DNA from 4 places in the Vibrio sp. EA2 genome. Region 3 is predicted to be linked to each of the others. Evidence: predicted binding sites of a transcription regulator. Region 3 holds the regulator's gene; each other region holds the start of a gene.
What was found. The regulator CRP, encoded in region 3, controls carbon source genes, mostly activating them, when cyclic AMP is high. The targets are predictions, from matches to a motif close to TGTGANNNNNNTCACA.
Positions count from the first base shown of each region.

Region 1: RXX31_RS08580 (NupC/NupG family nucleoside CNT transporter) is a predicted target of CRP. The motif match lies at 2,165-2,180, and genes of this name have one in related genera.
Region 2: recB (exodeoxyribonuclease V subunit beta) is a predicted target of CRP. The motif match lies at 2,701-2,716, and genes of this name have one in related genera.
Region 4: deoD (purine-nucleoside phosphorylase) is a predicted target of CRP. The motif match lies at 2,110-2,125, and genes of this name have one in related genera.

Region 1 is NZ_JAWLID010000003.1:126,922-134,864, reverse strand. It holds gene deoC (deoxyribose-phosphate aldolase) at 1-197, opposite strand, end outside; gene RXX31_RS08580 (NupC/NupG family nucleoside CNT transporter) at 737-2,020, opposite strand; gene RXX31_RS08575 (TatD family hydrolase) at 2,225-2,998, opposite strand; gene RXX31_RS08570 (DUF5363 family protein) at 2,985-3,167, opposite strand; gene prfC (peptide chain release factor 3) at 3,286-4,875, opposite strand; gene rimI (ribosomal protein S18-alanine N-acetyltransferase) at 5,002-5,457, opposite strand; gene RXX31_RS08555 (DNA polymerase III subunit psi) at 5,523-5,921, opposite strand; gene RXX31_RS08550 (N-acetyltransferase) at 6,213-6,716, opposite strand; gene RXX31_RS08545 (SCP2 domain-containing protein) at 6,700-7,227, opposite strand; gene RXX31_RS08540 (EAL domain-containing protein) at 7,580-7,943, shown strand, end outside.
Region 2 is NZ_JAWLID010000003.1:188,033-195,975, reverse strand. It holds gene recB (exodeoxyribonuclease V subunit beta) at 1-2,594, opposite strand, end outside; gene recC (exodeoxyribonuclease V subunit gamma) at 2,910-6,401, opposite strand; gene RXX31_RS08835 (mechanosensitive ion channel family protein) at 6,716-7,943, shown strand, end outside.
Region 3 is NZ_JAWLID010000022.1:15,897-23,839, forward strand. It holds gene RXX31_RS22975 (YheU family protein) at 75-287, shown strand; gene RXX31_RS22980 (phosphoribulokinase) at 426-1,295, shown strand; gene crp (cAMP-activated global transcriptional regulator CRP) at 1,536-2,168, shown strand; gene RXX31_RS22990 (DUF1338 domain-containing protein) at 2,474-3,265, opposite strand; gene astD (succinylglutamate-semialdehyde dehydrogenase) at 3,496-4,953, opposite strand; gene astA (arginine N-succinyltransferase) at 4,982-6,001, opposite strand; gene RXX31_RS23005 (aspartate aminotransferase family protein) at 6,310-7,521, opposite strand; gene RXX31_RS23010 (aminodeoxychorismate/anthranilate synthase component II) at 7,883-7,943, opposite strand, start outside.
Region 4 is NZ_JAWLID010000004.1:319,305-327,247, reverse strand. It holds gene phrB (deoxyribodipyrimidine photo-lyase) at 1-77, opposite strand, end outside; gene RXX31_RS12290 (MerR family transcriptional regulator) at 91-906, opposite strand; gene RXX31_RS12285 (DUF523 and DUF1722 domain-containing protein) at 896-1,846, opposite strand; gene deoD (purine-nucleoside phosphorylase) at 2,243-2,953, shown strand; gene RXX31_RS12275 (lactate dehydrogenase) at 3,011-4,480, shown strand; gene RXX31_RS12270 (hypothetical protein) at 4,628-6,112, shown strand; gene RXX31_RS12265 (GGDEF domain-containing protein) at 6,096-7,679, shown strand; gene RXX31_RS12260 (DMT family transporter) at 7,717-7,943, opposite strand, start outside.

The sequences.
Region 1 (7,943 bases), on a different contig from region 3:
GGTGTACCTTGCTCACGAAGTGTCTTCTTAGCAATAGGAATAAAGCGAGGGTAAATACAGATTGCAGCCGTGTTACCTACTGCTGTTTTCGCGTCATGACACAGTGAGATCACTTTTGCATCAGTGTCATCATCATTCAGCGTAGTTAGATCCATAAGTTTTAGTGCACGTAGCGCTGCTGCTTTTAAATCGCTCATTTCTATCTCCGATCAATATTCAAAAAATTCACTACTCAGCCTTACATCACACCTCTAACTATAATCAACGAGCTGAGATTGTGTAAAAAATGACTCAGTAGTCTATTTATGAACGGACTTGGTTCCCTGAAGACTCGGCATAGTCAGCGAAAGTGTCATATGCCAATTGCTATCCTTGTCACCGCACAGTACCAGTTTGGACTATGGCACAACAATCTATGATTGCGGCGTCTTACTGGGCAATTCATTTGCCCATCGATTATGTAGTATTCATTACGTGATTAAGTATCAAACTTAACCACCATCCTGTGATTAATACATTATAGAGTTTCACCGCAAAACTGTAGCACCAAATAGAACGCAAACGGTTTGTATCTCAAAATTTCCAGATTTCTATTCTCTAGCTCGCCAGATAAGACTCGTTACCTTTAACTGCACTAAAAAATTTTCAGTCCTGAAAACGAAAAAAACCCCGCAGCAATTTCTTGCTACAGGGCATCATTTAACGTGGCGTCTATATATTAAGAACCCGTTCTAAATTATAGAGCTGCAAGGCTTAAGCAGAAGCCTGCAATTGTCGCAGCCATTAGGTTAGACAACGTACCAGCAAGTACTGCCTTAATACCCATGCGAGCGATATCTGGACGACGGCTTGGCGCTAGACCACCCAGACCACCTAGAAGGATCGCGATAGAAGAAAGGTTCGCGAAACCACACAGTGCAAATGAGATGATAGCTGTAGTCTTCTCAGACATTACTTCACCAGTTGCAGCAATTACTTGCGCGTTTTCACCGATGTAAGGCGTGAAGTTCAAGTAAGCCACGAATTCGTTCACAACGATTTTCTGACCGATGAATGAACCAGCGGTGATCGCTTCATCCCATGGAACACCAATTAGGAACGCCAGTGGAGAGAACGCGTAACCCAGGATTAGCTCTAGAGTCAGCTCAGGCATACCGAACCAACCGCCGATGCCACCTAGCATACCGTTGATTAGTGCAATCAAACCAACGAATGCGATTAGCATTGCACCTACGTTTAGCGCAAGTTGCAGACCAGAAGCCGCACCGCCCGCTGCTGCGTCGATAACGTTTACTGGTTTGTCGTCGCCACCGTCCATTGCTTCTTCAATGCTTTCATGAGGCTGATCTGTCTCAGGGTAAAGAATTTTAGCGAACAGTAGACCACCAGGTGCCGCCATGAATGATGCCGCAACTAGGTATTCCAGAGGCACACCCATAGAGGCGTAACCAGCGAGTACACCACCAGCAACAGAAGCCAAGCCACCACACATTACCGCAAATAGCTCAGATTGAGTCATTTTTGGAACGAATGGACGAACGACTAGAGGTGCTTCAGTTTGACCTACGAAAATGTTAGCTGCTGCTGACATTGATTCTGCACGAGAAGTGCCAAGCGCTTTTTGTAATGCGCCACCCAGAATCTTGATAACCCATTGCATAACGCCAATGTAGTATAGAACTGAGATCAGAGCAGAGAAGAAGATCAGTGTAGGAAGAACACGGAATGCGAAGACGAAACCACCGCCACCGAATACTTCGAACATCTTGTCAGACACAAGACCACCGAATAGGAATGATGAACCATCGTTACCGTAGTTGATAACGTTAGATACACCACTAGAGAAACCGTTCAGTAGATCACGGCCCCAAGGTACATACAGAACAAATGCACCTAATGCGAATTGGATAGCGAATGCACCACCCACAGTTCTAAAGTTGATAGCTTTGCGGTTAGATGAGAATGCGAATGCAATGGCAAGAAGCACTACCATACCAACCAGGCTCATAAACAGGCTCATAGTTTATGACTTCCTTATAAGTTATTTATTGGCGTGTAACAAAATGGAGCTATAAAAGCGGGGCAATTATACTCATGCATCATCAATTAAAGTAATGCCGCCCTCACACTTTCCCATAAGATTCATGATTGATTCAGCAATCTTTGTGATAAAACTCACAATAAAAAGGAAAACGTTTTCGAATCTAAACACTTTCTTTGAATTCTATTCACATATTGAGAAGGCAAAATTGCTATTTTTCCACAGTTGCGACGCAATCGATTGCTTTTCTCCGCTACGCAGCTCTACGAGCGTATTGAATACATGAATGAGTTTCGCTGGGTGATTTGGCTGCCCCTGATATCCAAGTATAGGCATATCTGGAGCGTCTGTTTCGATTAGTAGATGTTCAAGCGCTAATTTTTGAATGGCGTCGCGAGTTTTTTTGGCTCGTGGGTAAGTGATTGTCCCGCCTACTCCGATGAAAAAACCTAATCTGACCCATTCCATCGCTTGTTGATAGCTGCCAGCAAAAGCATGCACGACACCACCTTTAGGCAGCTTGGCCGCTTTAACCATTTGTATCAGCCGATTGTGCGCTTTTCTGCTATGCAGGATGATAGGAAGGTCAAAACGTCTGGCGAGCTCAAACTGTAGCTCAAGTGCTTTTTGTTGCAACTGAGGATCGACGTCAATCGCAAAATCTAATCCGCACTCGCCTATTGCAACGCACTGTGGCGCTTTTTGTTTTAGATAAAGTTCCAGTTCCGCAAAGTGCTGATCAAAGCTCTGCTCCAGAAAATACGGATGGAACCCGAGCGCATAATATAAGTGGGAATATCGCTTGGCTAAGCTTTGAATGTGTGACCAGTTTGAGGGTCCGACTGATGGTATCAGGATTCTGCTCACCCCTTGCTCTTGAGCAAGAGTCAGGTTGTGCTCAAAGTCATCCTGAAACACATCAAAATCAAAATGACAGTGCGTATCAAAGAGCTTCATCTTGTGACTTTCTATTACTCTCGGCGGATTTCGGTGCTGCGTTTTGCTCCTCACTCTGATGAGCCGGATCTGTTCGATAAGGTACACAACTGCGTTTTTGATCCGGCGTAAGTCCCATTTCTTTACACCAGTCGTCGTAGCGCTTAATGCCTCTTTTCAACCAATTCATTTTTCATCCTCACATAATATCAATCATTTCTGCCGATATAAAAACGCCCTTGACTAAGTCTATAGCCAAGGGCGTTTTAAAATCCAGTCGCTGAGTAGCGGACTTTAATTAACGTCGATTAGTGCTCACGAGTCGCACGGAAGTCAATATCCGGGAAGCGCTCTTTCGCAAGGTTGAGGTTAACCATCGTCGGTGCAATGTAGGTTAAGTTGTCACCACCATCGAGTGCTAAGTTTGTCTGGTTCTTACGTTGGAATTCATCCAGCTTCTTCGCATCGTCACACTCAACCCAGCGCGCCGTTGCCACATTAATACCTTCGTAAATCGCTTCTACGTTGTACTCAGACTTCAGACGAGCCACAACCACATCAAACTGAAGCACACCAACCGCACCCACGATTAGGTCGTTGTTTTGCAGTGGACGGAACACCTGGACCGCGCCTTCTTCAGACAACTGAACCAGACCTTTAAGTAGCTGTTTCTGCTTCAATGGATCTTTCAGGCGAATACGACGGAACAATTCCGGCGCAAAGTTAGGAATACCAGAGAATTTCAGTGATTCACCTTGCGTGAAAGTATCACCAATCTGGATAGTACCGTGGTTATGCAGACCAATGATGTCACCTGCATAGGCGTGTTCTGCACGAGCACGATCGCCCGCCATAAAGGTGACCGCATCAGAGATACTTACCTGCTTACCAAGACGAACGTGGTTCATCTTCATGCCTTGGGTGTAAGTACCCGATACAATGCGCATAAATGCGATACGGTCGCGGTGTTTTGGATCCATGTTTGCTTGGATCTTAAACACAAAGCCTGAAAACTTCTCTTCTGTTGCTTCAACGTCACGCTCAACCGCTTGACGTGTTTTCGGCGCTGGCGCCCATTCAGTCAAACCATCCAACATGTGGTCCACACCGAAGTTACCTAGTGCCGTACCAAAGTAAACAGGTGTGAGATCGCCCGTCAGGAATGATTCCAGTTCGAACTCTGGGCAAGCACCCATTACCAGCTCCAGCTCTTCACGTACGCTTTCTGCCAGACCCGCACCGACTTTTTCATCCAGTTCAGGGTTATCCAACCCTTTGATGATGCGCACTTCCTGAATCTCATGACCATGGCCAGATTCGTAAAGAATCGTCTCGTCACGGTGGATGTGGTACACACCTTTAAACTCTTTACCGCAGCCGATAGGCCAGGTAATTGGCGCACACATCATACCCAGTTCGTTTTCGACTTCGTCCAAAACTTCCATTGGATCGCGAACATCACGGTCAAGTTTGTTCATGAAGGTGACGATTGGTGTATCGCGAAGACGCGTAACTTCCATCAATTTGCGAGTACGATCCTCGACACCTTTCGCCGCATCGATAACCATCAAGCAAGAGTCAACGGCAGTTAGCGTACGGTACGTATCTTCAGAGAAATCTTCGTGTCCCGGCGTATCCAGCAGGTTTACCAGACGGTCGTTGTAAGGAAACTGCATCACAGAAGTGGTTACCGAGATACCACGTTCCTTTTCCATTTCCATCCAGTCAGATTTTGCATGCTGTGCATTACCACGACCTTTTACTGTACCTGCTTTTTGGATCGCGTTTCCGAATAAAAGTACTTTTTCGGTAATGGTGGTTTTACCCGCATCCGGGTGAGAAATAATAGCGAACGTTCTACGTTTAGACACTTCGCCTAGAAAAGGTGTATTTGACATGAAACTGGTCTTCTTTGATGTCTGAATGCCTGCTCAATTGCAAACACTCTTTGAGATTCAATTTTGCGCGGTATTCTCGCTTATTATTGCTTGAGGGGCAACTTCCCTAATGAAGTGTGTTGGCAGCTAATGGAAGAAGATGTAACTCATGATGATCGCATCTTCTTTTCCATTACCAGTTTTGGCTGGGTAATAATTGTAACGACGGTCTAACTCATTGAACCCTGCTTGTTCATAGATATGAATCGCCGCATGGTTACTTTCTCTTACTTCTAACCAGGCGCTTTCTGCTTTTACCTGTTCGCAATGCTCTAAAAATGCATCCAACAGTTTTTGTCCGTAGCCTTTGCCTTGTTGTGTTGGCGCTATCGCGATGTTCAACAACGTGACTTCGCCGACAATGTTCTGCGCATAAAAATAACCGAGAACTGTGTTGTCATCTAACATCACATGGTGGCAAGCTCCGCGACTGGATAAGTCCCGGACTAATGACTCAGCCCAAGGGTGAGAATGTGCTTGCTGTTCAATTTGCCAAACCTGATCCAAGTGCGCTTCACACATTGGAATAATTTCAATCGTCATGATTTAACCTATTTAACGCTTAGCTTGTAATTCGCAGTACGCACTGAGCTACATAGTTAGCTGCATTAAGAAAAAGAACAAATTTGTTGCCAAAGTGCTCTTTTTTGTTCGTTGTTACCATCAATGTCCTGAAGCAGCGGTGAAATAAGTTGCTTGATGTTTGGATTCGCATTCACATCACACCCGGCAAACCATATCCATTCCAGCTGGTGCTCCCCTAATGAAGATAGGCGTTCTGGCTCCAGATGCATGGCTTGGTCGAGGGTCAACTTCATACTCTTGAGTATTTTCTCGAATAGGATGGCTGATTCATTGACAGGACAGACTGGGGAAACCAGCAGAAGCTTACAAGCACTTGGCAGATCAATCGTTGGTGATTGATAGCCTGCTAATCTCTGCGGATGAATCAACTCCCAAGTGCTGATTCCCATTTCATGTAAATACTGTTTCTCGTTAATCGACATTTTTCGTCACCTGTTTGAACCCGGCAATACTATCAAATTATAGTGACGATACCCAATTTACTATTGCTTCAACTGGAGAGCAGTAGCCCCGTCATTCTGGACAGCGACGAAGGAGCGTGATTCAGAATCTAATGTCCGAACTCGTTATGACTAAAACTTTGTGCGCGCAGCTATTTAATTCCTAGGCTCGCTAAAATGACGCTCACCAATGAGAAATGAAAGTATGTTCAAACAAAAAGCAGCCAGCGGTTTTCCACTGACTGCTTTCTAAGTTGTATCTTGTCTTGGTGCTTATAAGTCGTCGAACTCAGGCGAATAATCAATGCGACCAGAACGTCCTGCACATTGGCCTTCAACAACTTCAGCAATACGGAACGCACCTTCAGGCACTTCCCATGCGCATTCAAATCCTAAATCAGCACAAGATTTAAAGCCCTGACGAGCGTAATAATCTGGGGAACCGAGCACAACACATACCGGATAACCAAAGTCGCGTAAAGAGTCGAAGCCTTCTTTAATCAACTCGGCAGCGATACCTTGGCGTCGATAGTCTTCGTGTACCGCTAATGGCGCAAGTCCTTGCCATGACAAATCTTCACCATTTAATGTAACTGGGCTAAATAAAGCGTGACCAATCACTTCCCCCTCATCGGTACACGCCACCAAAGACAAAGTCAGCTTGCTATTTTCACGTAAACGCATCACTAAATTAGCTTCTGCGTCAGTTGGAAAAGCGTGTTTCAATAAGCGGTCAATGGTAAGAATGTCCGCAGGGGCTTCAGTTCGAATAAGCATTCGCTACTCCGGGTTGTTGTGCAGGCTCTTGAACTCCTTTGTGGACAAAATCCGCTAATTGGTTCAGAGCGACTTGCATGGCTTTTGGTAACTGCTCTAAGTCCACACTGTCCATTAAGTTTTTCACCTCTAAGCCAAGCTCAGTGTCACCTTCAATCGAAAGGCGACGTTGGAAGAACAGTGTGTCAGGGTCTTCTTTACGACCAGCAATTAATACTAGATCGTTTAGGTTACCACTAAAACTCACATCTTCCTGAACTGGTTTTTCAGCAACCAGTAAGTTTTCATCTTGATAGCTGATGTACCATGCTAAGTTCAAGTCTTTAATCGCAACTTTTAACCACTTATCTTGCAGAAATTCAAAATCGCCATCGTCCAGCGACTCTTTGAATATCATATTAAGTCCTTCAAGTAAGGCCTTTTTCTGCACCGTTTGTGGTAATAACTGGACTGGAGAGCGCAAGATATTGGCTGCGTTCTTGACTAGTTGACTGCGAATCTTGTTTAACACGTTCATTATCCGTTACTTTATCATCGGGGCAATCATATTACGCAATTGTGTGAATCTGATACCTGTTATGCATCAATAAACGGTTTGTTTTCATTTGGCCATAAATGCTTCGTTTTTTGAACTTACGTGTATTATTGATGAGAACAATGAGATAAACGCTTTAATAACTCAATTTTCAAAGCTATAGTGACCGACCGTATTTTGGTGATTGTTGGCAACGCAATTTAAGTAAGTCAATGACTTAACGAGCTGAGCTCAGTTCTTGCGTTAAACTTCACCGGAGCGAACTTTCTCAACTAGCACGTTTAAAACGGACGAATAATCTGGCTCATCGGAGATCGGTAATAACCTCATGCCTTCCCAGCAATTACAACATTGGTTTGCCACGCTAACCTCAAATAGCCCTTTCTTTTTCGCCATTCTTGATAAAAAACACAATTATCGAATGGTGAATGATCGCTATTGTGATATCGCCGGATTGAGTAATGAAGCGCTCATCGGACTCAACGACGTCCACGTTTTAGGAGAGCAGTTTTACAAAAAGCTCGCCCCTTATTATCAACGCGCCTTCGATGGTACACATGTTGAAGCAGAGATTACGCTGGATGAAACGGATCTAGAAACCAGCCTGCATTTTAGTTTGTCGCCGGTTTATGAAGAAAGTGATGTAAAGTTTGTGGTTTTTCATGCCGTCGATACCTCAGAGAAACACATCC
Region 2 (7,943 bases), on a different contig from region 3:
AAGTAGCCGATTGCACTGCGGTGAACACCAGTTGGTTCTTTGGTTGAGCGTCCGTTACGCAAAGGCGAAGCACCAATAAAGCAGGCATACACGGCGCGCGTTAATGCTACATATATCAGACGCAGGTCTTCGGCTAAACGCTCTTTGTCCGCTTGCTGCATTGATGCATCGTTACCGGTGATATCCAGAACAGTGCGATCATTGGCGGCGTCGTAGTATTTGGCTTCGCTGGCTTCTCGGTAACTGAACACAAACGGCAGAAAGACCAGGTCATATTCCAAGCCTTTTGATTTGTGAATAGTGACGATTTGCACCAAATTACGCTCGGACTCCAAACGTTGGATTTGGTCGTCACTGCCGCCCAAACCATTTTCCGCATCACTGATAGACTGAGCCAACCAGCGCAGCAGCCCATGATCACTATCTAATTCGTTACTGGCTTGCTGAAGGAGTTCACCGATGTGCATTAAATCGGTAAGTACTCGCTCACCATTCTCTCCTTGTGAGCTTGCGCCTTCTTCTAACAATCGTTCGGCAATATGGCGTTTGCTGATCACCGCACGCAGCATGGGTAATACCCCACGTTGAACCCAAAGTTTGCGATATTCTTTGAATTCATTAACTGCGTTTTCCCATACGATTTCATCGTTATTGAGTGCATCCAGGCTGGCAGCATCCAATGCAAACAGTTCAGAGGCGAGACTCGCACGCAGCGCTCGGTCATTTTCCGGTGTCAGTACCGCTTGCAGAAGACGCTGCAGATCTTGAGCAACCGAGCTGGTAAACACACTGTCTCGGTTAGACAGATACACACTGGCAATGCCTTGATCGGCCAACGCCTGTTTAATCATTCGGCCTTCGTTACCAGTACGAACCAGTACTGCGATATCGCCAGCTTGAACGGCTTTCTCTTTTTCACCGTTCACCAGACACGCTTGCCCCAGCTGAGCCTGAGTCAAAATCGTTTGGATTTGGCTCGCGGTTGCCTCCGCCATTCGAGTCAAATATTCGCCTTTTGGCAGCGGTTTTTCTTCAGCGTTTTGCAACCAATAAGTCAGTGCTGGTTGCTTTTGACCACCCATAGTCCAAATGCGTTTTTCGGCATTTGGACTGTAGTTGACGGGTAAGAAAGGAATGTCCGAATCATAGATAAATGGGCTGTCTGGCAAGGCAAACACTTGGTTCACTGCCTGCACCATATCCGCACTTGAACGCCAGTTCGTTCCTAGCGTGTAGTGGGCACTTACTTGGTTACGAGCTTTAATATAAGTGAAAATGTCTGCGCCACGGAAACCATAAATCGCCTGTTTCGGGTCACCGATCATAAACAAACCGCATTCTGGATTGTTCAGATAGATACGACTAAAAATACTGTATTGCAACGGGTCGGTATCTTGGAATTCATCAATCATCGCGACCGGATACAAAGTGCGAATTCGCTCAGCCAGTAGCTCGCTTTCATCGGTATCGATAGAAGCAGAAAGTTGAGTCAGTAAGTCATCGAAAGAGAGCCACTGCTTCTGATTTTTCGCACTGGCTAACATCACGCGACAGTGTTCAATCGCATGAGCCAACAGTGGCGCTTTTAAGCTAATTGGATTGGCAAGAAAAGCCTCAATCGCTGCAAAAACGGCGTGCTGCGGCGCACTGCCTTTGGGTGTTTTTTCCGACAGGATATTTTGCGCAAACTTTTCCAGCTTGTCAGGATATTCATAACCTGTGGTTTCTGTTGCTGCCCAAGCATTCACTGCCTCTAACCAGGTCGGCAGAGACTTTTTGGTGTAGCTGCGTTTGTTGATGTCTGAATCCGAAATCAGCGCTAAAAAGTCATCCTGGCTATCTCGCCATTGTGCTTTCAGCTCATCGATTTTTTTCAGATTCTCAGTATGAACATCGGCCAAACTGCCTTGCATCGCAGGTACAGAAAGGCTTAACGGTGCGCCTGTTAAGTAATTGCTGATGTCAGACAACAGTGCAGATGGAGAACCCCACAACTGACGAATTTCCCCCGCTAAAGTAAACGGCAATGGGTAGAAGTTACGTCGCCAATAGTCAGCCACCACCTGAGCTTTAAGGTGGCTTTCGTCCGTCACGAACTCGTTATTAAATCGGCTGCCAGATTCAAAAGCATTTTGTGTCAGCATGCGCTGGCAAAAACCGTGAATGGTGTAGACCGCTGCCTCATCCATTTGACGCTCTGCCTGGAGAAGAATTTCCGCCGCTTGCTTGTGATCGTCGAACTCACTAAGCAAAGGCTGAATGACTGGATCGGAACTCTGTCCGCGAGCAAAAGCGATACGCGCATCATGGATTCTCGCCCTGATACGATCGCGCAACTCCGCTGTCGCCGCTTCGGTAAAGGTCACAACCAGAATTTGATCAACGGTAAGCGGGACGCGATGTTTGGTCTCTGCACTGCCGTGACCAAGCAAAAGGCGCAGGTATAAACCCGCAATAGTGAAGGTTTTGCCCGTACCCGCGGATGCCTCAATTAACCTCGCACCATGTAAAGGAAACTTCATCGCTTCTAGTGGTGTTGGCTGCGGTTGCCCAGTGGCTTCTAAATCATGGTTAGGTAGCTCTGCACCTGACATTTGATCCATAACGCTGAATCTCTCCGGATTATCAACTGATAGAAGTGTGATCTATCGTTAAAAATTCTATTTATATGTTTACCAAGTTGGATAATTTAGGGCTTTGTGGGATCTTTCTCACGGTTATCCATCTGTTGCACCGTTAGTATGCGCCTCACGAGATAAGCCAAGCCTTTTAGGCGGCAACACTCAAATGAATTAAGCAAAAGTATCATGGTCCCTCTGACCTTGTGGCCGTACAGCGAACGCCCTACACAAAATAATGATTTTCTGGCGGCCACCCTACTCTCCCTTTACTCTATCCAACTGTCCTTGCTACGCTTTTATATCGTCCGCATCTTGAACCGCTAAACGCGCACCTTGCAGCACCAACGCCGTCAATAAGCGTACTTCTTTCGCCAAATCATCATTCCAAGCTGGCCAAATACGTGCAATATACGCATTGTTTCCTTCGCCTGAACTCATGTAGCCATCGTTGAATGTATCTGCCATTTTCTTCAAAGATTTCTCTTCGTCGTCAGCCCAGTGTCCACGACTAAATCCGGCTTCAACACATGCTAACGCCGTCTGCGGGAAATAAGGCAAAGGCTTAGTCATGCCTTCAAAGAACAGACGAACCACTTCCGTAAGTAATTGCTTGGCATACTGCGCGTCAGCAATTTCCGGGTAGATTAAATGAACCGCACCTTCTTTGCGGTCATAGCCAATAATATGGGTTTTCTTGGCATGGCCCGAGGCTGACATGGCAAGATGATCAATCCAAGCGGCCAGATAATCCTGTGAACGAACCCTACCGCTACGGTAGCGAATCAACCCGGATTGGTAACACTGAGTAAGCCAACCTGTCAGGCGAACTTTTTTCTCATCGCCTTCATTGCCTTCGAATAACGAGTCAAAGGTCAGATCGATTTCTAAGTCGTCTTGAGGTGCGCCAGCTAAAAACGCCAGTTTGTCCACCAGCTCTTCAGCCTGAACTCGGTTAGTTTCAAACTCGATATCACCAAACGCACCGACTGGTAACTTACCTTGTGCACGTTGTTGACTCATAAAGTGCTTAAGCACATCTGTTTTCTTCTCTGGCTGTGTCAACGTGGTTTCGAGCAAGGTTTCTAACAGCTCATCACGCATTTGATAGCTTTCCAGCCCACCGAGTACAAATGGCTCATCATCTTCCATGACTGGCAATGGTGGCTCAAATACCACTTTTAAGCGGCGATTAAAAAAGTACTGTACTGGTAAGCGCCAAAAACGTTGCAGCTCGACTAAATCGAGCTCTAGTGGGAACGTGGCTCCCAGCAGATAATCGTCCAATGCGCGATTAAAGTCATGACGAACGTAGCCTTGAGATTGGCTACTTTGGGTTAACGCCGCCGGAATCCACTCTTTGGCGTAGCTGGAATGCATCCCCTGAAAGGCACTTGGGCTAAATGGCACCATGGCGTGCGTATTGACCAGCGCTTTCAATAAATTATCGCCAGACTCATCAACCGGTAAACCTTCATCACCGCCTAAACAGTAATTTTGGTGACAGTATTCCATCAACTCAGAAACCAGCACTGACGGTACGCGCTCGGTGTTGTCTTGAATCGAACGACCGACATAACTGATGTACAGCGTTTGCTGTGCGGACAACATTGCCTCTAAGAACAGGTAACGGTCATCATCTCGGCGAGAACGGTCACCCGGCTTAGTTCTGCCCGTCATCAAGTCAAAACCTTCCGGCGGCATGGAACGCGGATAGACGCCATCATTCATTCCAAGCAGACATACGGTTCTAAATGGAATGGAACGCATTGGCATCAGGGTACAGAAGTTCACTTGGCCGGCAAGGAAACGCTGGCTGACCCGCGTACCGGACAGTTTATCTTGCAAATATTGGCTGATGATTGCTGGTGACAATACCTCTTCGAATGCAGCATCAGCGAGCTGTTCTTTCAGTTGGCTAAGCGTATCGCGAATGGATTTGAGTGCCATTTCGCCTTCCAACTCGACTGAGAAGAAGTCATCCAGCAGTGTAACTAAAGTTTCTCGCCAGCCATCAATCGTCTGAACATGAGAGAGTTTGCGGCGATAAGTACTGATTTGTTGGATAAAATGCGCCAATTTACCAGCAAGCTCAGCGCCCATACCTTGCACTTCGTTGTACGGAGATAAACTGCCTTGCTCGGTTTCAAACAAACCTGCCGACTCTGGCATCGCATAGCCGAGCAACATGCGTTGAATACCAAACTGCCAGGTGTTTTGACGCGTTTCCGGCAGTTCAAATTCGCGTCCGGTATTGGCATCCAATCCCCAACGAATACCCGAGGCTTCAACCCACTGTTTAGCTTGTAAGAAATCGTCTTCACTTAGCTCAAAACGCTTCAAAATCGCCGGAGTTTCCAGCAGTTCAAGTAATTCCGATGCCAAGCAGCGCGTGTTCGGTAGGTTTGCCAACTGCATAAATGCCGCAAGAATCGGGCTCTCCTGATCCGCCGTTCGGTCTGAAATCGAATATGGAATAAAACGCTCACCCGGCGCATTACCAAATACTGCTTGAATTGCGGGACTGTAGGCATTGATGTCCGCAACCATGACGATAATATCGCGTGGTTTTAAGCTCGGATCAGCATCGAACATCGCCAGAAGTTGATCATGAAGCACTTCAACTTCACGCATTGGACTGTGACAAGCGTGTAGACTTAGCGATTTGTCGCCCAGACTAACCACTTGCTTGTGGCCACTATGCTCAATCTGCTGGTCGTCCTGGTGTTCCTCAAGGTTTAAAATATCCGCTTGCAGTTGATGGAGCAGACTATCACGCTCGACATCAACAAACGCTTCAATCTCATGGGACTCCAGCTGAGATAGCAGATACATGTTATCGCGGCCAAGTTTGCCCATCGAAGCCAATAGACTGTTTCCGACCACATCAGTGTGCAGTTCGTCGAGCACATTGTCTTCTACAGACCCTTTCAACTGCTCGGTTTCGCCTTGTACTTCAGAGTGATCTTCCTGCCAAACTACATGCTGACGATGTTTCGCTGCCAAGCGAGCCAGATATTTGCGGTCACGAACCTCACCCCAGTAGTAACGACACGGGTTGGTGAACATCAAATGCACGTCGATGTGTTCGCCTATCGCTTTTAGCGCATCCATGTAACGTGGTGGTAAAGAGGAGATACCAAAAACAAACAAACGCTTGGGTAAGTGACCGAAATCACCACTAAAATTCTCAAGCGTGTCGATAAAGTGCTCATAAAGGTTGGCACGATGATAAGGAGATTGCCCCAGCGACACCGTGTGATCGTACAATGCTTGCCACAAAATTGCCTGCCACGGATGTTCCTCTTCCAGCTCTGGTACACTCTGACCCGCTTCCCAGTTTGCGATCCATTCCGGACGGTATACCAGGTAGCCATCAAATATATCGGCAATTTTTTCTGCCAGCTGATACAGCTTGGAGTTATCACTGTCGTCTTTGAGATATTGCGCCAACGGTGAAAACGTCTCTTGGTTTAGAAGCCCTGGTAACAGGTGCATCAACTTCCACGTCATGGCTTCTTTGTTAAATGCACTGCGTTTTGGCACATCAGGCAATACCTGAGTGAACATTTCCCAAATGAAGGTCGCAGGGAGCGGAAAATCGATGTTCGCCGCCACACCAAACTCTTTGGCCAGTTCCATTTTTAACCACTGAGACATACCCGGACTTTGAACCAGAATTTGTTCTTTTTCGAACGGGTTTTCCAGCGGACTGATGCGAATCAGTTCAACAAGAAGTGATTTGAGAACGTCAACTTGGTTGGAGTGATAAACAGTAAACAAATTGGGAACACCGAGTGCCGATTGAAACTGTTAGCTAGCTTAGCACAGCCCCATTTAAACCCGCACTCTTCTCTTGACTCGAAATAACAAAAGGTTAGATATCGCCCAAATTCCCATATTTCATCATTCTGTTCGCACATACCCATGGTTGCAGCAACATCCGATCTGGACGAACAAGATAATTACAACAATTATTACACTGTTAATGAATTGTTAATTCATAATTTAAACAGGCTCAAACATAACCTTACCAGACATTATGTGTATCAAAGGGGGATCAGATACGCACTGGATAAGAAAGTAAGGAATTGACGATGGATTACATTAATGACTACTACCACTCTTTTCTTGATTCTGTATCCAGCGCAGAAACTTACAGCCAGATCGGTATTATCTTATGCATCTATTTACTGGCTTTTATTCTCGCTAATCGTGTCTATAAGTATGCTCCCATCCTGAGAAATCCCCCGTCACCACCAAGTAACTTCCCTATTCGCCACTTAATCTACCGTTGTGGGAAGCTGTTATTCCCTATATTCGCAATAGTACTGTTACGGATTTCGCTCGAATTCAGCCAGTTCTATATTGAAGATGGCTGGGTAATCAAAGTCGCTTTTGCCGTCGCTGTTTTGCTGCTTTTTCATTCTTTCATCACTCTGGTTATCACCAACCCACTGGTTGCCACCGCTTTTCGCTGGATAGGAATGCCGATTATCATTTTTTATGGCGTTGGCCTACTCGACGACATCATCGATGTTCTTGAATCGATGTCGATCGACTTGGGAAATATCCATATATCAGCCTATGGCCTGGCCAGAACATTAATTTTCGGTTCGTTACTTTTCTGGCTCGGACGCGTATCTAACGCAACAGGTCAAACCATCATCCGCAAACAAAAGTCTCTAGATTTTCGTACTCGTGAAATCGTCGCTAAAGTATTTGAAGTGGCACTGTTCTTCACCGTTATCCTATTGATCCTGCAACTTATGGGTATCAACCTGACGACGCTAGCCGTATTTGGCGGGGCTGTCGGCGTTGGGCTTGGTTTTGGCTTGCAGGCCATTGCCTCCAACTTCATTTCCGGGATTATCATTATTTTTGACCGTTCGATTTCAGTCGGTGATTACATTGAGCTTGAAGATGGCCGGACCGGGGTGGTGACCGAACTAAATATGCGCTCAACCACCTTAGAAACCTTTGATGGTAAAGATATTGTCGTTCCAAACGAAAAGTTTATATCCAGCTCATTTACCAACTGGACGCATAAAAACACCAAACAGCGTTACCGCGTTGACTTTTCCGTCGCCTATAAAACTGATGTACGCAGTATGGTTGAGTTGATAAAAGAAGCAGTAGCATCCCATCCACAGGTATTGAGTGGTCCTAACGTCCCATTTGAAGAGCGACCGGACTGTGAAATCGACAGCTTTGGCGACTCTGGGATCAATATGTTTGTCGAGTTCTGGATGGAAGGCATTGACGACGGTCGCAATCGGGTTGGAGGAGACTTATTGCTGATCATTCTCGAAACTCTGCAAGACA
Region 3 (7,943 bases):
GTTGACCTTTAGGACGAGTGATTACCACAAGGTCAACGCAACCAATCCATCTATCATCAAATTCTGAGGTATTTATGGTCATTCCTTGGCAAGACATTGCACCAGAGACACTGGAAAACCTGATTCGTGAATTTGTTCTGCGTGAAGGGACAGATTACGGCAGCGTTGAAGTCTCCCTGCAAGATAAAATCGATCAGGTTAAGTTGCAGCTAGAGAAAGGCGAAGCGGTTATCGTGTTCTCCGAACTGCATGAAACCGTGGATATTCAATTAAAAGCAAAGTATTAATACCTTTTACCTAACCCCCTCACATTTTACCGTATCCCACTCGATGACAAGCCGTTGTTACGTGCTATAGTGGGTTATCTCGCATGCAGTAGATACCTACTGCATCTTAAAGGAAAGTAATTTTCGACAAGGTTTGTCATGTCAGCTAAACACCCAATCATTGCAGTAACCGGCTCTTCCGGTGCCGGCACGACCACTACATCTGAAGCCTTCCGCAAGATGTTCAATATGATGAACGTCAAACCAGCTTGGGTTGAAGGTGACAGCTTCCATCGCTTTACCCGCCCGGAAATGGATATCGAAATTCGTAAAGCGCGCGAGCAAGGCAGACACATCAGCTACTTTGGTCCACAGGCCAATGACTTTCCTGGTTTGGAAAAGTTTTTCCGCCAATATGGCGAAGAAGGGACTGGCAGCATACGTCGCTATCTGCACACCTTTGATGAAGCAGTACCGTATAACCAGATGCCAGGCACTTTCACACCGTGGCAAGACCTACCAGACAACAGCGATGTACTCTTCTATGAAGGGCTGCACGGTGGCGTGGTCGATGGTGAAGTGAATGTGTCGCAACATGTTGATTTTCTGATTGGCATGGTACCGATTGTGAACTTGGAGTGGATCCAAAAATTCGTCCGAGATACGCGCGACCGCGGCCACTCAAGAGAGGCCGTTATGGACTCTATCGTGCGCTCAATGGACGACTACCTGAATTACATTACTCCGCAGTTTTCACGTACCCACATTAACTTTCAGCGTGTACCAACCGTAGACACATCAAACCCACTTAACGCCAAAGGCATCCCGAGTCTGGATGAAAGCTTTGTGGTAATTCGCCTACGTGGGATCAAGAATGTCGACTTCCCTTACCTGTTGGCCATGATTGACGGCTCGTTTATGTCACGTCACAACACGATAGTCGTGCCGGGCGGTAAGATGAGTTTTGCAATGGAGCTGATCGTGAGGCCTATCCTACAACAACTGATAGAAACAGGAAAAATTGGCTAAAAATCTCGCTTTCGGAGTGTTTACTTTTCATACCGTGATCATGTGCACAGTTTTGCGTACAAAATAGCAACCATGGCACGATTAAAATCAAGAAATCATCCTAGAAAAAGGATACTATTTCTTACCGAAACACAAGATAGCTTGCAGCATATAAAAAGTGCTCTTATTCTAGTAAGTCTGATTCAGGCTTAGCTAAAATATGGATAGCGCAAGCGTACCCTGCAGAGGAAGTGAGATATTATGGTTCTAGGTAAACCTCAAACCGACCCGACATTAGAGTGGTTTCTTTCACACTGTCACATTCATAAGTACCCTTCAAAGAGCACGCTGATTCACGCTGGTGAAAAAGCTGAAACCTTGTACTACATCGTTAAAGGTTCTGTTGCGGTTCTTATCAAAGACGAAGAAGGTAAGGAAATGATCCTTTCTTACCTAAACCAAGGAGACTTTATTGGTGAACTTGGTCTATTCGAGGAAGACCAAGAGCGTACAGCTTGGGTTCGAGCTAAATCTCCTTGTGAAGTTGCTGAGATTTCTTTCAAGAAATTCCGTCAGCTTATCCAAGTAAACCCAGACATCCTAATGCGTCTTTCTGCGCAGATGGCAAGTCGCCTTCAGGTAACCAGCCAAAAAGTGGGTGACCTAGCGTTCCTAGACGTAACTGGTCGTATCGCTCAGACGCTTCTGAACCTTGCAAAACAACCAGACGCGATGACTCACCCAGACGGCATGCAAATCAAGATCACTCGCCAAGAAATCGGTCAAATCGTTGGCTGTTCTCGTGAGACAGTTGGTCGTATCTTGAAGATGCTAGAAGAGCAGAACCTGATCTCTGCGCACGGTAAAACTATCGTCGTTTACGGTACTCGTTAATCTAAGATTCGAGTAGTGTAAATAAAATAATAAAGCCACCAATGGCAACATTGGTGGCTTTTTCTATTCAGGTAAGCTTTCAATTCCCTAGTGAGCGCTATGCTATCAGGAACCGAGTTATACCAATCCGGAAAATTAACTGGTCAGGGAACAGGGTTCGATAAACAAACTCTATTTGCCATGGATGGCAAATCGAAGCCCCATAGATGCGTTCTTATAAACATACGGTGCGTGTTTGTTTTCGATGCCTGTTTTCTGGTTCTCTATAACCACTTTCTTACTTGGATTGGTATTAACTACAGCGACTAGCCATTCGTGCTCTCAAAGATTTTATCAGCGGATGCGGCTACAAAACCCGGGTAAAGTTCCCCGTTTTCCATTGGGTAGCGTTTGGCGAATTCGTAGAATCCACCCGGAATGATCTCAGAGCCGCCAGTAAAGCTTACTGCTACTTTATCCGCCATGGTTGAAGACTGCTCAAGCAACACTTCTGGAGAACCTTTAACTTCACCGCCTGACTCGTTAATCACAAATCCAGACTGACGTAAGTAATCGTTCACTTGCTTCACTTCATCGTATTGATTGAGTTGATTCACACTGACTGTGAAATGGTTAGCGCCATACCCATGTGCCGCCAGCCAGGATGCGTATTCACTTTCTTTAGCCAGAGTCTGGTAATCCGAAAAACTGAGATCCCATAAGCGGCCGCCATGTAAAAATGCGCTATCAGACAGTTTTTCTGCATCCACTTGCGCGACCAGCTTCGCCACAACCGCTTGTAGCTCAGGTGAACACTCTTCAACTTTAAGCTCACTGATGAACACTTTTGGTTGTTTAGGATCAGGATGCTCGTAGTGCTTCGCAACGAGTTTTTTACTCTCAAACACATAATCACCGCATGCCTTATAGCCAATGGCTAAGAACGGCTTAGCCAGCGTCTCAATACCAAGCGGCTCAACATTGAATGTGCGCAGTGCAATATGGTCATTAATCAGAGGCTCATCTTCCTGAAGAAGTTGATGAACTTTTGCAGCAGAGGGGCAAAGACGCTGGATATAGTCTTGCCATAACGATTCAAATAACACATCAGGGGTCATAACGGCTCCTTGTTACGAGATGTAGGCTAAGAATGTTGGCGGCTCGTTCACAGCTATAACACTGTCCAGAATAATGAACGAGCAGCCTAACCTGTGGCGGAATGTCAGTCAGTCGCACACTCATTTTTAATTATTTTCATGCCGATCTCATTAAGACTCCATACTTTAATGATGCATCGGCAATCCGAGCCACGAAGTACCGTCGTGGCTCTGTTGTTTGTTGTTGAAACTTAAAGTTCTACACCTGGGCTCAATGTCGCAGGCAGTAGTGTTTCGCCACCTTCCATTGATGCCATTGGGTAAGCACAGTAGTCAGCCGCGTAGTACGCGCTTGGACGAAGGTTACCAGAAGCACCTGGACCACCAAACGGCGCGTCACCACTTGCACCAGTCAATTGACGGTTGCGGTTTACGATACCTGCGCGGATATGGTCAACGAAGTATTCCCACTCTTGGTCATCAGTAGAAACTAAGCCCGCAGACAGACCAAAGCGAGTATCATTCGCCAGTTCCACTGCTTTTTCCAAGCCTTGGTAACGTACAACTTGCAGCAATGGGCCGAAGTATTCTTCATCCGGCAACTCAGCGATATTTGTCACATCAATGATGCCCGGAGAAACAAACGCCGCTTCACCCGCTTTCGCTTCGATTAAGCTCTCTCCACCGAGTGACTGTAGGTTAGCTTGCGCATCAAGAATGAACTTCGCCGCCGCAACAGAAATTTGTGGTCCCATAAACGGTGCTGGTTCTGCAAATGGTTGGTCTACGCGAATCTTATTCGTCGCTTCAACCAATTTAGTAATCAATGCATCACCTTTTTCACCAAACGGTACGTATAGGCGACGTGCACAGGTACAACGTTGGCCAGCACTGATGAAAGCAGACTGAATAATGGTGTACACCGTAGCGTCTAGCTCACCGTAGTTTTCAGAGATAACCATTGGGTTGTTGCCACCCATTTCGAGCGCCAGCATTTTTCCAGGTTGACCTGCAAATTGGCGGTGCAGAATGTGGCCAGTGTTTGCACTACCGGTAAATAGGACACCGTCTATACCTTTCGCATCCGCAAGAGCAATACCGGTCTCTTTCGCGCCCTGAACCAGGTTAATCACACCTTTTGGCAGACCTGCTTCTTCCCACAGTTTCATCGCTAGCTCGCCAGTCCAAGGTGTTTGCTCTGATGGTTTAAATACCACAGTATTACCCGCTAAAAGAGCAGGAACAATGTGGCCATTTGGCAGGTGACCTGGGAAGTTGTAAGGGCCAAATACCGCCATCACGCCCAAAGGACGGTGACGCAGAACGATTTGGTTACCCGCCGCTTCACGCGTAGCTTCACCAGTACGCTCATGGTAAGCGCGGATTGAAATGGCGATTTTACCTGCCATGGCAGCCGCTTCTGTTCGGGTTTCCCAAATTGGTTTGCCCGTTTCTTTTGCGATCACTTCAGCGATCTTTTCGCTGTTTTGTTTTACTTTTTCTGCAAACGCCAGCACGATAGCTTCACGTTCTGCAAATGGACGATTTTTCCAGTCAACAAAAGCAGCACGAGCCGCCGCTACGGCTTGATTTACTTGCTCAGCCGTCGCACCTTTGCCATGCCAAATCACTTCCTGGTTGTACGGAGACAGTGATGTAAACTCTTCACCCTGACCCTGTACCCATTCACCTGCAATCCAATGTGTCATTGTTACTATCCTTAAATTCTGTCGTCTGTTACTGCGGTAGAAGGCGAACGAAGTCCCCTTCCTCGACTAAAAGTGCATCGGCAAGTTCTGGTGCTAGCACAACGCTTTGCGTTTCAGCGTCATAAGCGGCTTTCGCTGCTGCAGCCCGGAAGTTCTCGAACGATGCGTTACACATCAGGAAGCTCCGCGTGCTGTTATGTGTTGCAACTTTTACACGCGCACGGAACGAGTGACGCACTGATTCAACATTACGTAAATCACACTCTACCGTTGGGCCTGCATCGAAAATATCGACGTAGCCACGGTTGGTAAAACCTTCACGCTCCAGAAGTTTGAGTGCCGGACGGGTATTGTCGTGCACCTTACCAATCACCGCTTGAGCTTCTGGGCTAAGTAGGTTGATATAGATAGGTAGCTTCGGCATTAAGTCTGCGATAAATCCTTTCTTACCAATACCAGTCAGGTAATCTGCAAGAGTGAAGTCAATCGAGAAGAAGTGCTCTTGCAACCATTGCCAGAATGGAGAATTGCCATTTGCATCAGAGACACCACGCATCTCAGCAAAAACGGTTTCAGAGAAACGCTCTGGATGCTCCGCCATCATCAAGAAACGACATTTTGACATCAGACGGCCATTCAGTCCCTGGCGGAATTTCTCACGCAAGAAAAGAGTACAGATTTCGCTGTTACCCGTGTAGTTATTACCAAACGTCAATAACTTCACTACATTGTTCACGCCTAACTTAGGCGAGGAGTGAACCACTTTACTGATGTGGTAAGAGTAGAAAGGTACATCCCAGCCAATAGATGCTTCGATTCCCGTCGTACCTGCAACTTCACCCGTTTCAGAGTCAAAGCCGACCATGAGGTAGCCTTCATCACCCGGTTCATTAACGTCCGGTTTGCCAAAGCTGTACTCTGAATGTTTAATTCGATTGGTTAACAGTTCTTCATTAACCGGTAGAGATGTAAATCCGTGACCAGATTCAACTGCACAAGTGTGTAGCGAATCATAATCCGACATCGCGATAGGGCGAACTACTAGCATCAATACTCCCTCCAGATGCAAGAAAATCCTAACTAGCCTTAACCAGGGATGAGAAAGTCGAAAACACTGCAACTTTCTTGTCGTTACTCCAACCTATGAGTCAGTGCTGTAAATTAAATGCACAACAAGGCAAAATCACCAGTCGATGCGAGTCTATTGTGGTGATTTTAACGCTGTTAGGCGCTAAAAGCGTTTAGCTGACTGGCTTAAAATATCCCGAGTTGAGGTTATGTATATTTTAGGAAAGATTCCCCCGTCAGAGATCCTTAACGGGGGTAAATATGTTGAAGATTATTCTGTTGTATCGCTTACACTAACGTAGCGATCGCTTTATCCAGCTTCGCCAGACCTTCTTCAATTTCTTCTGGTGTGATAACCAGTGATGGTGTGAAACGAACTACGTTTGCACCTGCAATCAGTACCATCAGGCCTTCTTTACCCGCTGCAACCAATACATCACGTGCACGACCTTTCCACTCATCATTCAGTGCCGCACCGAGTAATAGACCCTTACCACGCACTTCTGAGAAGATGTTGTATTTTGCGTTGATCGCTTCCAAGCCTTTACGGAACATTGCTTCACGCTCAAGAACGCCAGCTAACGTTTCTGGCTTAGTGACTTCGTTAACAACTGCTTCAGCTACCGCACATGCCAGCGGGTTACCGCCGTATGTCGAACCATGAGTACCCACTTTTAGATGTTCAGCCAGTTTCGCTGTCGTTAACATCGCACCGATAGGGAAGCCACCACCCAGCGATTTCGCTGTACTTAGGATATCAGGAGTAATACCAAGACCTTGGTATGCATAGAAGTGACCAGTACGGCCGTTACCCGTTTGAACTTCATCGAAGATAAGCAGTGCGTTGTGTTTGTCACACAGCTCACGTACAGCTTGAGCAAACTCAGGCGTTGGTGGCACGATACCGCCTTCACCTTGCAGTGGCTCCATCATCACAGCACAAGTACGGTCTGAAATGTGTGCTTGCAGCGCTTCAATGTCGTTATATGGTAGGTGTGTTACGTCACCAGGCTTAGGACCAAAACCATCAGAGTACGCTTCTTGACCACCCACAGTTACCGTAAAGAACGTACGGCCGTGGAAGCCTTGTTTAAATGCGATGATTTCTGATTTTTCTGGACCATGTACATCGGCAGCATAACGACGAGCTAGCTTTAGTGCCGCTTCGTTCGCTTCTGCACCAGAGTTAGCAAAGAAAACGCGCTCAGCAAAGCTCAATTCTGTCAGCGTCTTCGCCAGACGAAGAGCAGGCTCGTTAGTCATCACGTTACTTAGGTGCCAAAGCTTGTTGCCTTGTTCAGTCAACGCTTCCACCATCGCAGGGTGACAATGACCCAGACAGCTCACCGCAATACCACCAGCAAAGTCGATGTATTCATTACCTTCCTGGTCCCAGATACGTGAACCTTTACCTTTCACTGGGATCATTTCCATTGGGTTATAACAAGGTACCATCACCTCATCGAATAAACCGCGCTCTACTTTAATTTCCGTTGTCATCGCACATTCCTTCTTAATACCGCATGCTTAGCAGATAAGCGAACTTAATCGGTTCCCTTTACCAGCAAATAATGTTTTGCATTTAAGCTATTGCGGCATTGTATTTACATTCAATTAACCATTTCAATAGTGATTTATGCTTTTTATGCTGACACAAAACTTCCAATAATCACTACTCATGATTATTTATGCATGAAGAAACAAAAATAGCGAAGATTTTTTTTATTAAAGGTAGGTAATACAAGCGCTAGAAGATAAAAAAAGAAATGAATAGATTGGGAGAGAATAGCGAAACGCATAGTTTTGCAATACTCTCACAGCGCCTGAAAAATGAATTATTTGTTAAGAAAAGTGATCAAGATCAGATCATTTCACGCGCCAGAAAGTTAGCTAACAGCTCATGACCCTGTTCTGTTTTGATA
Region 4 (7,943 bases), on a different contig from region 3:
TGTCCAGAATCCAGGGCGGCTTGTAAAGCCGTGTGGTCTAACGTTCTTAAGTCACGTCGAAACCATACCAGAATCATGATGTCTCCTTAGCTATCTATTCTCTGCCTGTTCAAAATGAAGCTTCTCTATGACTTCTGAGCATTGAATCTGGCTGGGGAATTGCGCTCGCATCGCTTTTAACACCTCAACCTGTTTGGCTGGTAGTGCTTTATTAGAAAACAGAAAAATGCGCTGATAGCGATCGATGACCTCATGCTCAGCCAAGCCTGAAATGTCATTAACGTTAGCAATTAAGGTTGTGTGATAACCTTGCTCACAACGTATTGCGGCTTGAATCCAACTTTCTGCTTCTCGAGTTTGTTCAAAGCAAACCAGCAAACACTTGCCTTTTGAAGACGCCTTGTTTTCCGAGTCAACGATAAGAGCCAGCCGTTTGATCAGGCATGTCTGGAACAACCCCACCTGGATTGAACGAAGCGATCCTTTCACGAGTTCTAATGCTTCAAATACTGGCTCGATAAATTGCTCAATGACGATATTGAGAGGATATTCCTTCATTACCGATGACAGTACACTCTCCGTCTTGGCATGATTCAGATCAGATAACGCAGAAAGCAGCATTTCTACCTCTTCCAAAGTCGCTGACTCAGCGCTCATGTCTAACTCACCGGCTTTACCCAGCAGGCCTTTCACCTTACCAATGGCGATGCCTTTCGCCAGCCAACTTTGTATCTCTTTAATCGTGTCAATATCCTGCTGGCGATACAAACGATGTCCCTTATCTGTCCGCTGCGGCTGAATCAGATTGTATCGTCTCTGCCATGCTCGCAGGGTGACAGGCTTTACCCCGGTTATCTCTGCAACATCTCTAATTGCGTACAGTTTTTCTTGTGAACTACAAACCATAACGTAATCTCATCTCCTGCGGGTGCGGCTCTAAAAATTTTTGCTTTTGTAAATACTCGTCTGGGTAAGTATTTAGGTAGTGTTTAATCAGTGTTAGCGGCGCAAGTAACGGCAACACACCAGTGCGATAATCATGAATAACCGTCGCTAACTCTTCTTTTTCTTCTTTGGTTAAGGCACGTTTAAAGTAACCCTGAAGGTGCATCAACACATTGGTGTTATTTTTTCGACTGGCACGGTTTGAAAGTGCTTTCATCAGTCCCAAGCGATACTCTGCATAAAAGTCTTCAATCTCGTAGTTCGCAACCTCAGCCACTAAACGACCCAAGGCTCGGTATGATTCTGGATGATGCGCCATTAGCGTTAGTTTATAACGAGAATGGAAATCAATAATTTTGCCACGAGTCGGCTCCCCTGACATGGATTGATAAAAGTCATTCAGGCAGTAAACGCGAGTAATAAAGTTCTCTTTTAGAACCGGGTCATTCAAACGGCCATCTTCTTCTACTGGCAACCATGGCATTTTTTTCATCAGCGTTTGTGTGTACAACCCTACCCCTTCTTTAGAAGCATGATGCTTGCTGTATACTTTAACTCGCTCCATACCACACGTTGGCGACTTAGCACACACAATATAGCCACACAGCTGCTGTTCCTGTAGCTCGTCTACTTTATTAGCCGCGTAAGCCAACATATTATCCGTGTGGTCATTCTCAGGATTTTTTGTTTCAACGAGCGCAATCCGCTCTTCATCAGAGATGAGACGAATCGTAGGTCGCGGCACTGGCATACCAACCCCAACCTCAGGGCAAACAGAAACGAAATCGAAGTAATTGCTGAGCTCTTTGGTCACAAAATTACTGACTTTATGGCCAGAATCAAAACGAACACGCTCACCTAAAACGCAAGAACTGATACCAACTTTGATTAAAGATTCCATAATAGCGCCATCCTATACAAAAAGTTTTGCTGTATAACTTATAGCAAGTTAGTCCATATTGTACAAGATAATAAGTTGTACAATTTAATCGTTTTACTTCGCCATCGTGGATTTCGATCACCGAGAGTTAAAAAAGAATTTCCGCTCAAACCACCGGTTCTGTGTGCCACGTCAACAAACCTATACCCAGCAAATCGATTGCCTTTTCGCTTTCAACAGATTTGGTTATAATCGGCCGTGATGGTTTCCATAAGGGCGTTTTTTGTGACCAATCTCTCAAGGATACTGTGTACTCCCCGATATTATTGCCTCAACAAAAACGAACGAATTCAACAGAATTGGTAACAGGTATCTATACTAGATGCGTTTTATCAAACAAAACTTTGGAGAGCACTTATGGCAACCCCACATATCAACGCACAACCAGGTGATTTCGCTGAAACAGTCCTAATGCCTGGCGATCCTTTGCGAGCTAAGTACATTGCAGAAACGTTCCTGGAAGATGTGCAGCAAGTTTGTGACGTTCGTAACATGTTCGGCTTTACTGGCACTTACAAAGGTAAAAAAGTATCAGTAATGGGCCACGGTATGGGCATTCCATCATGCTGCATTTACGTGCACGAGCTGATCGCTGAGTACGGTGTAAAAAACGTAATCCGTGTAGGTAGCTGTGGCGCGGTACGTGACGACGTTAATCTGATGGACGTTGTTATCGGTATGGGTGCTTCTACAGACTCAAAAGTTAACCGTATCCGTTTTAATAACCACGACTTCGCAGCAATCGCTGACTTCGGTCTGCTAGAAGAAGCAGTAAAACAAGCACGAGTACAAGACGTTCCCGTAAAAGTGGGTAACGTATTCTCCGCAGACTTGTTCTACTCACCAGAATCTGACCTTTTTGAGAAGATGGAAAAACTGGGCATTCTGGGTGTTGATATGGAAGCAGCGGGTATCTACGGCGTTGCAGCTGACCTAGGCGCTAAAGCACTGACTATCCTGACGGTTTCTGACCACATTATCCGTGGCGAAAAACTAAGCTCAGAAGAGCGTCAAAAGTCATTCAACGACATGATGAAAGTTGCACTAGAAACCGCAATCAACATCTAAGTCATTATTTGCAGCCAGTGCCTGACTGGCTGCCCGAATTACCCAGAGGGGGCGATCGTGTCTAACGGCGAACTGCCAAAAGATGCAGATGGGTTACAACTCAACTTTTGTAAAACATTGGCGTGTGACAACTTTGGATTGAGTGATGCAAAGCGTTACGTTCTGCAACATGCTAACCCTAAGCGTCCAGCGATGGTATGCCGTGAATGTGGAGCTTTCCCCCCTTTACTTAACAATCGCGATGTCGTGAATGAGCTTCATCGTCTAAGGCACGTTCATAGTGACGGTTTGCCTGCCTGTCGCAATCATGACTGCGACAATTTTGGACTTTCCGTCCATACACATAAACACCTCTACCACGCTTTTGGTTACAGTGGCGATCGCCAGCGTTACCGTTGTAAAGCGTGTCAAAGTACTTTCGTCGATAAATGGTCCGGTGCGAACAAAAAGCTGCAGTTCCAGGAAAACCTGATGGCTTTACTGTTTACTGGTTATTCTGTACGTGAAATCTGCCGTAAACTTAGCATCAACCCAAAAACGTTTTACGATCACGTAGACCATATTGCCAGTCGCTGTCGCCGTAAATTAGCAACCATTGATGCCCGCTGGGTAAACCATGCGAACCAGTATGAATTAGCGTCAAACTACATCGCCTTGCAACCGAAAAGTAACAACGGTGTATACTGGATCGTCTCCGGCGAAGCACATTCCGGTTATATTCTCTGTCAACACGTTAATTACGCTTCTGATGAAGAACCAACAGGGTCACTTGATCACAATCCGTACGACCAGGTATCTCGTTTTGTATCTCAAGAATACACAGCAGAAGCGAGCGAACCACCCGCTGCACCTTCAAGCAAACTACGCGAACGTATCGACCAGAAATACCAAACTATTTTAGCGCGCGGTAATGTGGAGGACCCTTTGGGGAACCTGGCCATTTTTCATTATCCATCGAAAGGGGCGCTGATTCGGCCACCTTATACTTCGTACGCGCATTATTTGCATGTCCTTGATATGTGTAGCCCAAGCAAACGCGTGTCTATCTACATGCCCCAGGATCCCCTGCTTCGCTCTGCAGCATTGAGTGTCTGTTTGTCTCGTATTAAAGAAAAAAATATCGACTTAATGTACGTCGACGAAGATCCGGCATGGAATATGAAATTACCATTTGGCAAAATTGATATTGCTTACATGAGTTGGTGGCGCGACCGATGGGCTATTTCCAGCCAAGGAGACAACAGCAAAGGCATTTGTTACCTCGCCGGTGACCATAATGAACCTGAAAAATGGTTCAATGTAGCAACAATACGCCAAGTTCAATTCTACCAAAATAGATTCCAGCTACTTTTTGAAAGCTTCATCAACGAACCGCGTCGCAAATTAAGACCCGGAGGTCTGTTACCTCTTTTAGACATCTTCAGAGCTTGGCATAATTTGTGCTATCAAGATAAAGAAGGTCTCACGGCGGCGCAAAGACTCGAAGTTACTGACGCTCCTTTGACGATTAAACAGCTCCTATCCTAACCATCTAAATCATTAGGAGCGCTAACGGTATCAATGAGAGCTCCTGATGATTTATGAAGTAGCACTTGTCCTGCTCTCGTAATGAAATGCGCACCTAGCGATAAAGTTAGGGAATAAATTCCTGCTCGATGGTCTTGGATGTAAACGTTGGATAGAAGCAAAACTCAGCTAGCATACGAGCTCGCACTGCTTAAAGAGAAAGTTAGCTCTCAACCCAAATCCACTCTGCGTAAAGCTGAGCAGTTTCGCGTTACTGCGGAGCAAATGCTGTTTAGCGAAGGCGAAATCCAAGCCTTACTTATCATGTCACACTGTTGCTGGTGCGCTATGGATTATCGTCAAGGGCTTAAGCTGATAAAGACGGCTTACGATAAGCAGAGCCGACTCGATAACGACGACCACCTTCCAGAGATTCTTCACACTTTTGCGCTTCAGTATTGGGGGCAAGCCAAATATTTTTCCGCTCAGCAATACTGGATTAATGCGCTCGAACAGTCCGTTCTGATCAATAATATCGAAATTCAACTTGAATCTCTGCTTGGGCTCGGTAACGTTTGGCGTATCACCAATCAACACAAACTTGCCACATCAACGCATGAGCTAGCCGTCAAAGTGGCGAACAATGTCCGCATCTCCAGCCTGGAAGGAAAAGCCCGTATCTTACTCGCATGGGATTACTACCTGCAGAAAGATTACGTCAAGATGTTAACCGTGCTTGATGGCGCAGCCGAAGCGCTAAGCGATCATCAAGATTCGACATGGAAAGCAGAAATATGGGACTTCAAAGGACTGGCTTTTCTTGGGTTAGATAAACTAGACGCCGCCGAAGTTGCGACCAAAAAAGCGCACCAGATAGCGATGGATCATGATCTGACCTGGATGAAAGCCCATTCCTTCATTAGCAGAGCTCGTCTGGAACTTCTGCAGAACAATACCGAAAGTGCGACAAGATTGCTAATTGCTGCCGAAGAGTCCGCCCGGCATTTTGATAAGGGTGAGTTACTCAGTCAAATTTGTTATCAGCAATCACGTGTTGCAGAAGAACAAGGTCAGTTTGAAGCCGCATTCCACGCTTTCCAAAAATACCGGAAACATTCACTTCAAATACTAAAAGATCAAAGGCAGCGCCTCAGTCAGGATAAAGCGCACAGTTCCAAGCGCAAACTTGAACAACGCGCGAGTAAACTGATCAATCATATTCGTTCTCAACATGAATACGATCCTGAGAAGAGCCTTTCTAACGTTGTTTCTGAAACCTATTGGTGGGAGCAACTTATTCTCTTCAAAAGTGAGCTTAAGCAATCGAATCACGCAATTATTATGATTCATCACGCTAACCCGGCTTTTTTGGATGTCTGCACCGAACTCATTCACTCTTTAACCACACCAACCGATCTAGTATCCCGCCTTTCTACCGACAGGCTTGCCATGTTGATAGCGGACAAAGGTCAGGCAGCTGAATTGCTGTATAAAACGGTCCAGCCCATGATTAACATTTACCCATGGGAGAGACGCGGTCTGAAAGGACCAGCGCCCACCTTATATTTACAAGATATTCTGTCATTTCCGTTCACATTAGAGCAATTAGAAGAAAGCCATATAGAGGTAATGAAAAATGGAACAATTGCTTAATAAAGTCACCGAGGCAGGTATCGACCCCTCTTCTGTAACGGGTGAAGAAGCGGTAGCGCTGTGGAAACACATTCGGGAACACATCGCAGAGACCCACCTCGAAAAAGCACACTGTTACATTATCAGTGCAGAGTATCGCCGCGAGAGAAGACAGCTAAAACAAAGTATCGCCGAACTTCGACAAGCACTAGCGCATCTCAACCTGCCAGCCAATGCTGAAGATATTTTGTCAGTTAAATCGAGTTTATGTGAGCATCTGGTTGATGTTGGTGATTATGACCTAGCCATGGCCGAGTATATTAAGTCCACCAATATCGCGGTAGATTACGGCTTCATTGACGAATATGTGTTAGCCATCGTTGGCATGGGGAACTTGTGCGATGCCTATGGGGATCACGAACGTGCATTACGTTTTTACAAAAAAATCGAAGCGATGGACCATGCGATCAGCAGTCGAACATTACGTTTACGCTACAAACTATACATGCTCGCGTGTTTTGTCAGCCTAAAACACACCGATAATGCTATGGCGTTACTCACTGAATGTGAAGCACTCAGTATTCTGGTTAGTGATAAAAACCTCGCCGGTCAAATACACCTTTACCGAGCTAAAATGCATCGATTGAACAATGACTATACCCAGGCGTTACTGTCACTGTCGAATGTCCAGTATACTTCGGGTAGCTCTACAACGTTTTGGTTGTCTGCGATGGTCAAAATGGAAACCGCATACTGTCTGAACGGAAGTGGGAGCACCTCATTAGCCAACTTAATTATGGGTTCGGTAGCAAAGAGAATACAGCGCGACTCTTCCGCTATGCTTGCATGCAGTTTTTATAATGCGATGAGCGAGATTAGTGCTTCTCAAGGTCAGTTTGAACTCGCATTGGATTGCGAAAAACGTGCATTTCATATTGAGTCGGAACTGGTTCAACGTATTCCTATCAACGAGTTGGGCTCGACCCAACTTCGTCGTCTGGATCGCTTTGAATTACAGCTCAAACTTATCTTGTCAGAGATCGAAAACAAAGCGCTCAAAGAGACAACAAAACAACACAAGAATACCGTTGCTCAATTGCAGCAGGATGTTTTTACCGACCCCTTAACGTCGTTACACAATCGCCGCTGGTTAGAAATGAAACTAAAAGACTTGCTGCTTCGCGATACCGTTTTTGCTCTCATGGTGATTGATATTGACCACTTCAAATCCATCAATGATGAACTGAGCCATTTGGTCGGTGACAAAGCAATCCAGAGCGTCTCAAAACATTTATCCAACTACTTTGATTTTCCAGGCGCTTCATGCATACGCTTTGGCGGTGAAGAGTTTCTCGTCATACTTGAGAACGACAAATTAGAGCATGCCGAGAGCCACGCAGACCATTACCGGGAGCAAATTTATCACTACAACTGGCGTGATATCTTAGGTGAGCGCGGCCTCACGGTTTCTATCGGTATTACCGTCTACCGCGAGGGTGAAAATACACAACGTACTTTTTACCGTGCCGATAAAGCGCTTTACCGTGCAAAAGCCAATGGCCGCAACCAAGTGTGTACTGAGTTGTAAACCTTACCTAAGCGTACAGCAGTGATAAACAACCTGCTCATAAAAAGAACAACGAAACACCAAACAATGCGGCTAGCGTACCTAAAATGCTCTTAAGCCCAACTTTATCGCCTCGTATTACATAAATAGCCAGCATAAACAAAGGGCTGGTCGCGATAAGCGTTTGAGCAATGGCTGGGTTGGCATATTTTAACGCGATTTGCTGGAACCAGAGCGCTAAGAATGTTCCCACAAAAACAGCTAGCAATAGCCAGCCCAGCGCCT